DNA from 3 places in the Aliirhizobium cellulosilyticum genome. Region 2 is predicted to be linked to each of the others. Evidence: riboswitches for the same ligand, from Rfam matches in the RefSeq annotation. Region 2 holds a riboswitch; each other region holds the start of a gene.

Region 1 (3,273 bases), on a different contig from region 2:
TTGCCGCGGCGGCTATATCGGCCACGGTGAAACATTCCTCGATGCCAATGACGAACTCTGGTGGGCAAAGGGCGGCGTGCTGCATGGCGAGGCGCCGGCGCGTATCGACTTCCTCCGCAAGATCTTCGAGGAGGATGCGGTCAATGGCCTGACCCCCATGCTGGAGCGGGGCACGACCTACAAGCGCGTATCCGCGGCGCAGGATGGCGACGTCCGTTACATCTATTTCGGCGAGCATCAGCCGGTCGAATGGGCGCTCGGCCTGCCGGAAGAGGATGGCGACTGGGAAATCGATCTCATCGATGTCTGGAACATGAGCATCACGCCGCTGGAGAAGGGGCCGCTGCCGAAGGTTCACCCGCAGCGCATTACCGGTGGTTCTCATATCACCAACCAGTTTGCCGCCGCGTTCGGGCTGACATTGCCGGGCCGGCCATATCTTGCCGTGCGCATACGCCCACGCAAGACGCATTAGAGAGGTATCATCATGGCGACGGTTCAAGTCTCCGATCTGCGCAAGAGCTTTGGTGCGCTCGAAGTGGTCAAGGGTGTTTCGATCGACATCCGGGATGGGGAATTCCTCATCCTGGTTGGCCCGTCGGGCTGCGGCAAGTCGACCCTTCTCAGAATGATCGCCGGCCTTGAGGACATATCCGCAGGGCGTATCGATATCGGCGGGCGTGTGGTCAACACGCTGTCGCCGAAGGAACGGAACATCGCCATGGTGTTCCAGAACTATGCGCTCTATCCGCAGATGACGGTTGCCCAGAACATGGGCTTTTCGCTGGAAATCTCCGGCATGAAAAAGGCCGAGATCGACAAGAAGGTTGCGGAAGCATCCGAAATTCTCGGACTGACCCCGCTCCTGCAACGCAAGCCGTCGCAATTGTCCGGCGGCCAGCGCCAGCGCGTCGCCATGGGCCGCGCGATCGTTCGCGATCCCGACGTCTTCCTGTTCGACGAACCGCTTTCCAACCTCGATGCCAAGCTGCGCGTGCAGATGCGCGCCGAGATCAAGGCGCTTCATCAGAGACTGGCGTCGACCATCGTCTATGTCACCCACGACCAGGTCGAGGCGATGACCATGGCCGATCGAATCGTCGTCATGCGCGGCGGCTGCGTCGAACAGATCGGCACCCCGCTGGAGCTGTACGACCGTCCGGATAACATGTTCGTGGCCGGCTTCCTCGGATCGCCTTCAATGAATTTTCTGCGCGGCAAGATCGAGGGCCAGTCCCTTCTTCTTCCGGGCGGAGAGCGACTGGCGCTGCCATCGCTGCCGAAGGGTGGAAGCAGTGGTGACGTCGTGGTTGGCATCCGTCCGCAAGGCTTTGCCGTCGGCACGCAGGATGGCGCCAAGGCGACGATCAAGGTGGTTGAGCCGACCGGCGCAGACACGCATGTTCTGGCCGATGTCGGCGGCACGGAAGTCACCTGTGTCGTCAACGACCGGGTGGATTTTGCGCCCGGTGAGGAGATCCGTCTGTCGATCAGTTCCGCCAAGGTCCACTTCTTCGATCCGACAAGCGAAGCGCGGCTCGACTGATCCCGCCAATGCAGGCACCGCGAGAATGCCATCCCGTTTCTCGCCGTGCTTGCATGACCCACTTGACCGGCCAACCGGCCTGTCATAGCCTCATCGCATTCACCAGGGGTGTCCCGGCAAGGGGCTGAGATTCTGCTATCGCGCGCAGTGACCCGTTGAACCTGATCCAGTTCATACTGGCGTAGGGACGGTGCAAAACGCTGCGATAATTCTCAAATCCGTAAACCGGATTCCGTGATCGGCGTTCTTCCATCTTTCCGGCTCTAGGACTGGGTCTCCAACCTTGAAACTTGGAGCCTCACGATGAATATTGCCGCCAAAAATCAAAGCCCGACCGTTACCTCGGGCGCGTTTCCGGCTTCCACCAAGATCCATGTTGCGGGCAGGGAGTATCCCGATCTCCGCGTGCCGATGCGCGAGATCGCGCTTCACCCGACATCCGGCGAGCCGCCGGTCACCGTCTACGACAGTTCCGGCCCCTATACCGATCCTACCCATATCGTCGCTATCGATCAGGGCCTTCCGCGCCTGCGCGAAAACTGGGTTATGGCTCGCGGCGATGTTGCCCGATACGAGGGGCGGCACGTCAAGCCGGAGGATAACGGTTTTGCCACCGGCGAGCTGCTGACGCCCGAGTTCCCCATCCGCAACATGCCGTTCAAGGCGAATGCCGGTCGTGCGGTTACCCAGCTCGCCTATGCCCGCGCCGGCATCATCACGCCCGAAATGGAATTCATCGCCATCCGCGAAAACATCGGCCGGCAGGCGGCGAAGGAAGCCCTTGTGAGGGATGGCGAGAGTTTTGGCGCGCATATCCCGGATTACATCACGCCGGAATTCGTCCGCCGCGAAGTGGCCGAGGGTCGCGCCGTCATCCCGGCCAATATCAACCACCCCGAAAGCGAACCGATGATCATCGGCCGCAATTTTCTGGTTAAGATCAACGCCAATATCGGCAATTCCGCCGTCACCTCGTCGATGGCGGAAGAGGTGGAAAAGATGGTCTGGGCGATCCGCTGGGGCGCCGATACGGTCATGGATCTTTCGACCGGCCGCAACATCCACAATATCCGCGAATGGATCATCCGCAATTCGCCGGTGCCGATCGGCACGGTGCCGCTCTATCAGGCGCTGGAAAAGGTCAACGGCATTGCCGAGGATCTCACCTGGGAGGTCTATCGCGATACGCTGATCGAGCAGGCGGAACAGGGCGTCGACTATTTCACCATCCATGCCGGCGTACGGCTTTCCTATATCCACCTCACCGTCAATCGCGTCACCGGCATCGTTTCGCGCGGCGGCTCGATCATGGCCAAGTGGTGTCTGCATCACCACCGCGAGAGTTTTCTCTACGAGCATTTCGACGAGATCTGCGACATCGCCCGCGCCTATGACGTGACCTTTTCGCTGGGCGACGGCCTGCGCCCCGGCTCGATCGCCGATGCCAATGACGCCGCCCAATTTGCCGAGCTGGAGACGCTCGGAGAACTGACGAAGATCGCCTGGGAGAAGGATTGCCAGGTGATGATCGAAGGCCCCGGCCATGTGCCGATGCACAAGATCAAGGAGAACATGGACAAGCAGCTGAAGACCTGCGGCGAAGCGCCGTTCTACACGCTCGGTCCGCTCACCACCGATATCGCTCCCGGTTACGACCATATCACCTCGGCGATCGGCGCTGCGATGATCGGCTGGTTTGGCACCGCCATGCTCTGCTACGTCACGCC
Region 2 (3,273 bases):
GATAGAAGCCGTGCAGCAATATTGGGATCACGCCGGTCCCTGATCGTCTGCCGCGCCATGATGATGGCGAGCGATGCGGAGACGGCGATCACTGCGGCAGTTACGGCGATCACGAGGCTTGTCGTGGCTGCCTGAATGAAGCGTGGTCCGTTGACGAGTTTCCAGAGATCCGCACGAAGGCCAGCGACGAAAACCGAGAAGAGCGGCGAGGCGACGAAGATGACGGCGACAGCAATGATGAGGCCATCCCACAGGCGGGATGCGGATGAGCGCCCGTCGAGGCGCAAGACCTTTCGGCCTGCGGTCCTGACCGTATCGGTTGCCGCCGGCAGAAACGCGATGAGGCCGATCACGGCCGCTGTGAGGGCGATCTGCAGAAAGGCGAGTGCGACCGCGCGCGGCGGGTCAAAATCAAAGCGTAGGGCCTGGTAGATCGCCACTTCCAGCGTGGTTGCGGCCGGGCCGCCGCCAAGTACTAAGACCAGCGTGAAGCTGGTGGCGCAGAGCATGAAAATCAGCCCCGCAACGCCGGGAACGACACGCGCGAGCGCCGGCCATTCGACAAAACGGAAGATCGAGGCCGGCTTCATGCCGAGGCTGGCCGACAGAAGCCAGTATTCCGCCGGCAGTCGCTCGAGCACGGAGAGCAGCAGGCGCACGGCGAGCGGAATGTTGAAGAATGTATGAGCGAGCAGGATGCCGGAAAGGCCGTAGACGCTGACCGGGTGTTCCAGTCCGGCGGCAGTAAGCCAGCCGTTCAAAACCCCTTGCCTGCCCCAGACGCCGAGGAGGCCGAGCGCGCCGACGAGTGCCGGCAGGCCCATGGGCAAGGCCATGAGGCGGAGGATCCAGGCTCTGCCTGCAAACCGGGGGCGGCGAGCCAGGGCCAGCGCGACCGGAATGGAGAAGGCAACCGACAGCAAGGTCGACAGGGCCGCCTGCCAAAGCGTGAAGCGCAGAATGCTCCAGGTATAGGAGGTGAAAAGCCGGGATGCCGATTGATCGCCATCCCAGGCCAGCAGCGTCGCGATCGCAGTGCCGACAAAGACGATGATGGCGGCAAGCACGGCAAGGCCAGCACCGATGCCGCGTCGTCTTTCAGCAGTCGTCAGCAAATGCGATATTCCGTCCGTTTCGACATGTCACTTCTTGCTCATGGCGGTCAGCCATTCGTCGATCCAGGCCTGACGGTTCTTCGCCACTTCGTCGGAGCCGATCAGCAGCGTCTTTTCCGGCTTTACAAGCTTGTCGAAAGCCTCAGGCAGCGGGGCGGCGGTGGCGGCGGCCGGCATCATCCAGTTGGTGGTCGGAATGATATCCTGTGCGGCCGGCGATATCAGAAACGTCAGGAAGCTTTTCGCCAGATCCTTATCCCGGGCGTGTTTCAGCATGCCGGCGACTTCGATCTGGATGTAATGGCCGTCCGAAAAACTTGCGGCCTGATAGCGGTCGGTTTTTTCCTCGACCATGTGATAGGCCGGCGAGGTCGTATAGGAGAGCACCATCGGCACTTCGCCCTTGGTGAACAGGCCATAGGCTTCCGACCAGCCGGGGGTGACGGTCAGAACCCGGTCCCTGAGTTTCGCCCAGGCTTCCGGCGCCTTGTCGGCATAGACGGACTTTACCCAGAGCAGAAGGCCGAGACCGGGGGTCGAGGTGCGCGGGTCCTGAATGGCGATCTTCTGCGAAGCGTCCCCTTCGATCAGATCCTTGAGGCTCTTCGGCGGGTTCTTGATCGTTTGCGTATCGTAGATGACGGCGAAGTGGCCGTAGTCATAGGGAATGAACGTGTCGTCTGCATAATTGCCGGGAACCTTGACGGCGCCTGCATCGACGCCGTTCGCCTCGAAAAGGCCTGTCGCCTTGGCTTCGGAGATCAGGCTGGTATCCAGGCCGAGCGCGATATCGGCTTCCGATCCCGTACCTTCCAGCTTTAGACGGGTGAGAAGCGCCACGCCATCGGCAACGCCGACGAAATTGACGGTGCAGGCGCAGGTCTTTTCAAACTCGGCCTTGATTTTCGGGCCGGGGCCCCAGTCGGAGGTGAAGCTCTCATAGGTATAGACGGTGAGCGTCTTGTCCTGAGCTTCAGCAGCAAAAGGGGTGAAAAACATGGCCGTGGCGGCCAGAAGAAAAGTCGAAATCCCGCGCATCAGCGCCTCCTCAAAATGTCGATGTGGGGAATAGGCGCTGGTTGCGAGCCGTCTAATCCCTCCGCCGGTGTTAGCCGGATCAGGTTCCGCGGGTTGGCGTTTCGCCTCTCAGCCCAGCAGACGCAGGGCACCCCGTTAGAGCGTGCAAAGATTTACCGGTCTCGCTTCATGCTGGCAAGAGGGGCAACACAATCGTTCTCTCCATGGAAATTCCCCTCTGGCCTGCCGGCCATCTCCGCCAAAAAGGGGGACAAAAAACCGCCGCCCCCGCTTGTTTCCAATCGGGCATAAGCGACGCGTCCAGGTTAGCCCTCCCCCTTGTGGGGAGGGTTGGGAGGGGGCTTTTATCGGTGAGCCGCAATTGCCAGTGGATCACCCACCAGACATGTCCATATACATGACTTCCCAGACATGGCCGTCGAGGTCCTGGAAGCTGCAGCCGTACATCGGGCCCATTTCCATATTGGGCTTCCACTCCGCGCCGCCGGCGGCAAGCGCCTTTGCCTTGAAGCCGTCAACCTCGTCGCGGCTCGATGCGGAAAGGCAGTTCAGCACCTCTTTCGTCTTCCTGGCGTCGGAGATATCGCCATTGATGAACATGCGGAACTTGTCGTGGGTGAGAAGCATCACGTAGATCTGCTCGCTGACGACCATGCAGCTTGCGGTGTCATCGGAAAAATCGGGGTTCTTGGTGAAACCGAGCGCCGTGTAAAACGCCGTGGAAGCCTGAAGATCCGCCACCGGCAGGTTCACGAAAATCATCCGCATGTCGATATTCCTCCTTGATTATGGACGCCATCAGCTGGCGCCCTTCCTCCAAGGACGAAAGATGCGGCACGGATTCGACAAGTCCATGCAGGAATTTTGACTCAGTTTGCGTTTCCGCGAAAAACCTTGAGTTCGCGGGGAACGATGGCCATGCCGCCGAGGCGGTTGGCGATCGCATAACCGATCGTCTGTTCTACCACTTCAGGCCTGACGGGTTTGGTCAGAACGCCGAGCGTTCCTTCTACGCCATCCGCGATATCTTCCGGATTGCCGGTCATGAATACGACCGTGAGGCCATATTGTTCGGCAAGTTCGCGGCCGATTTCCGGTCCCGTCCGGCCATCGGCGAGAT
Region 3 (3,273 bases), on a different contig from region 2:
TTTCGGTCGTCGCCATGGTGGTCGGTACGATATTGGCGATCGCTGGCGGCCTGATGCTGGTCGAGACATTGCGTGGCCCTCTGCGCCGGGTGACCGAAGTGATGAAGCGTCTTGCCGACGGCGACCTCGAAGTTTCGATCGAAGGCCGCGAGCGTGGCGATGAGATCGGTGACATGGTTCGTTCCGTTACGGTATTCCGCGACGCTGCGAGAGAAAATGTTCGGCTGGAGCAGGAAGCCGCCGCCGCCCGGGAGCTCTCCTCGGCGGAAGCAGAACAGCGTGCCGGCGAACGTGCCCGCATCGCGGCCGATCAGCAGCATGCGTTGACCGCGCTCTCGGGCGTGCTCGGCAATCTGGCCGAGGGCGATCTGGCAACGGGGATGGACGAAAATCTCCCGGCAGATTTCGTCATGATGGCCAGAACCTATAATCAGGCTGTCGATGCTCTCCGTGCGACTTTGTCCGAAGTCGGTTTTGCGGCGCAGGAGATCAATGGCGGTACGGCCAATCTTTCCGCCTCCGCCGACGATCTGGCGAAACGCACGGAACAGCAGGCGGCCGCGCTGGAGGAAAGCTCTCGGGCTTTGCGCCACTTGAGCGGTGTTGTGCGTAGCACCGCTACCAATGCCCGTCAGACGTCTCAATCGGTCAACGAGACCGAAGAGTTCGCCGTCCGCTCAGGCGAGGTCGTGGCACGCGCAGTCAATGCCATGGGCGAGATCAGCCGCTCCTCCGACAAGATCAGCCAGATCATCGGCGTCATTGACGAGATCGCCTTTCAGACGAACCTCCTGGCGCTGAATGCCGGCGTCGAGGCTGCTCGCGCTGGTGAAGCAGGCCGCGGTTTTGCTGTTGTCGCCCAGGAGGTCCGCGAACTGGCCCAGCGCTGCGCGGGTGCGGCTCGCGAGATCAAGCAGTTGATTTCGGCAAGTGCAACGCAGGTCGAAAGCGGCGTGCAGCTCGTCGAGGAAACCGGCGAAGCACTCTCCAGGATCATTGCTCACGTCACCGATGTTCGAAAACTGGTGGCACAGATTTCCTCGGCTGCCGCAGAGCAGTCGACTGGCATCACGCAGGTCACGCAGGCTGTCAACGACGTCGAACTGATAACCCAGCAGAATGCCGCCATGGTCGAGGAGAACAATGCCGAAATACGTGGCCTGCGTCACCGGGTGGAGGATCTGACCCAGAAGATCGGCCGCTTCAGGACCAGCGACAGCAGCGGGACCTATTACCAGGAGCCTCAGCCGCGTTTGCACCGTAGCAGCGCCGCATGACGTGAAGGCAGATGCCCAGAATCTCGTGAAACTTCAAAAGCCGCCGCCAGACACGACGGCGGCTTTCGAGGCTAAGGCTAAGCCCGCATCTCGCCGCATTTGCGTAAAAAGGCTGGAATCGCGGATCATCATCCGGTAGTTGTTGATCATGACAGGGGCGTCCGGCGAAAGCCGGGCTGAGAAGTACCCTTTGAACCTGAACCAGATCATGCTGGCGGAGGGAGTCGTTCGGGTCTTCGTTCTTGACGTCGTATCCCCACGTCGACCTCCGCCTCAAAAGGAGGCGCAGATGGCAGACGATTCCGCTCAATCATTGAAACCCGGCGCATTGCTGGCAGCGATGCGGCAGAAAAATCCATTGGTGCAGAACATCACCAATTTCGTCGCGATGAACATTGCCGCCAACGTGATGCTGGCTGCGGGCGCATCGCCTGCAATGGTGCACAGCCCGGAAGAGGCGGCGGAATTCGCAGGCATAGCGGCGGCATTGACCGTCAATATAGGGACCCTCTCGCCGGACTTTTTCGACGGCATGAAGCAGGCCGCCGAGGCTGCAAGCGAAGCGGGAAAACCCTGGATACTCGATCCGGTCGCGCATTTCGCGACCGCCTATCGGCGTGCCGCAGTGTCCGCGCTTCTGGAGCACAGGCCGACGGTAATCCGCGGCAACGCTTCCGAAATCATTACGCTTGCCGGCGAGCATGCATCGGGGCAGGGGGTGGATTCGGGTGACAGCGTTGCTTCCGCGCAGGCTGCTGCCCGCGCTCTTGCCATTCGTCATGGCTGTGTCGTCGCAGTGACTGGGGAACGGGATTTCGTCACCGACGGTCATCGTGCCGTTCATGTTCTCGGTGGATCTGCGCTGATGCCGAAAGTGACGGCGCTCGGTTGCTCGTTGACCTGTGTCATCGGCGGTTTTGCAGCAACCATGCCGGACAAGCCGTTTGAGGCAACGGTTGCGGCGCTTGCCTTGTTTGCGTCAGCTGGCGAACTGGCGGGACGGGACGCTCATGCGCCGGGTTCCTTTGCCGTGCGTTTCCTCGATCTGCTTGCGGAGGTGACCCCGGATGCCGTTGATGCCGTAGCGCGGGTGATACCGGCATGAAGCAGTTCGACCTTTCCCTTTATCTGGTGCTGGACCCGGATCTTTGTCGCGCGATCGGCATGGTCGAGACGGCGCGACTTGCCGTGCTGGGCGGGGCAACGATGGTGCAGTTGCGCGACAAGCAGGCAACGACCGTAGAGATGATCGCGACGGGCCTGCAGCTGAAAGCTGCCCTTTCAGGGACCGGCGTGTCGCTGATTGTCAACGATGATGTGGAGGCCGCGCTCGCGATCGGTGCAGACGGTATTCATGTCGGGCAGGAAGACATGAATGCGACGGAGGTTCGAAAGCGTGTTGGCGATAGGCTAATCCTTGGTCTCTCCGTAGAGACGGAAGATCTGGCGCGACGGGTTGATCCGGCGGTGGTTGATTATGTCGGCGTCGGCCCGGTCTTTGCGACCGGCACGAAGCCGGATCACAAGCAGCCGATCGGTTTTGAAGGCCTTGCGCGGATCGTGGCGGCATCCCCGATACCCGCAGTGGCGATCGGCGGCGTCAAGGTTCAACATGTCGAAGAAATCTTTCGCGCAGGGGCAAAGGGTCTCGCGGTCGTATCTGCCATATGCGGATCGCCCGATCCCCAAGCTGCCACACGATTGATCGCCGATAAAATTGCGGAGGCAAAGAAATGACGATTCGCAATGTCTTGTCGATTGCCGGCTCCGATCCATCCGGCGGCGCCGGCATACAGGCGGACCTCAAGGCATTTTCCGCCCGCGGCACTTATGGCATGGCAGCGCTGACGGCGTTGACGGCCCAGAATACGCAGGGCGTGACCGCCATTCATGCGTTGCCTCCGGAGTTCGTTCGCGCCCAGATCGAGGCGATTTTTGCCGACATAAGGGTCGATTCAGTGAAGATTGGCATGATCGCCAATGCGCAGATTGCGCG

What was found. A riboswitch is a leader RNA that binds a small molecule or an ion and turns the genes downstream of it on or off. The one in region 2 is predicted to bind thiamine pyrophosphate.
Region 1: linked by a shared signal. The riboswitch ahead of thiC (phosphomethylpyrimidine synthase ThiC) and the one ahead of thiB (thiamine ABC transporter substrate binding subunit) in region 2 are both predicted to bind thiamine pyrophosphate.
Region 3: linked by a shared signal. The riboswitch ahead of thiM (hydroxyethylthiazole kinase) and the one ahead of thiB (thiamine ABC transporter substrate binding subunit) in region 2 are both predicted to bind thiamine pyrophosphate.

The regions. Positions count from the first base shown of each region.
Region 1 covers NZ_JACIGW010000004.1:260,057-263,329, reverse strand. The annotation lists gene GGE33_RS18420 (DUF5060 domain-containing protein) at 1-475, shown strand, start outside; gene GGE33_RS18415 (ABC transporter ATP-binding protein) at 488-1,546, shown strand; TPP riboswitch at 1,641-1,752, shown strand; gene thiC (phosphomethylpyrimidine synthase ThiC) at 1,850-3,273, shown strand, end outside.
Region 2 covers NZ_JACIGW010000009.1:3,234-6,506, reverse strand. The annotation lists gene thiP (thiamine/thiamine pyrophosphate ABC transporter permease ThiP) at 1-1,115, opposite strand, end outside; gene thiB (thiamine ABC transporter substrate binding subunit) at 1,143-2,153, opposite strand; TPP riboswitch at 2,193-2,298, opposite strand; gene GGE33_RS24225 (VOC family protein) at 2,526-2,921, opposite strand; gene GGE33_RS24220 (response regulator) at 3,023-3,273, opposite strand, start outside.
Region 3 covers NZ_JACIGW010000001.1:1,516,643-1,519,915, reverse strand. The annotation lists gene GGE33_RS07125 (methyl-accepting chemotaxis protein) at 1-1,277, shown strand, start outside; TPP riboswitch at 1,421-1,517, shown strand; gene thiM (hydroxyethylthiazole kinase) at 1,567-2,382, shown strand; gene thiE (thiamine phosphate synthase) at 2,379-3,014, shown strand; gene thiD (bifunctional hydroxymethylpyrimidine kinase/phosphomethylpyrimidine kinase) at 3,011-3,273, shown strand, end outside.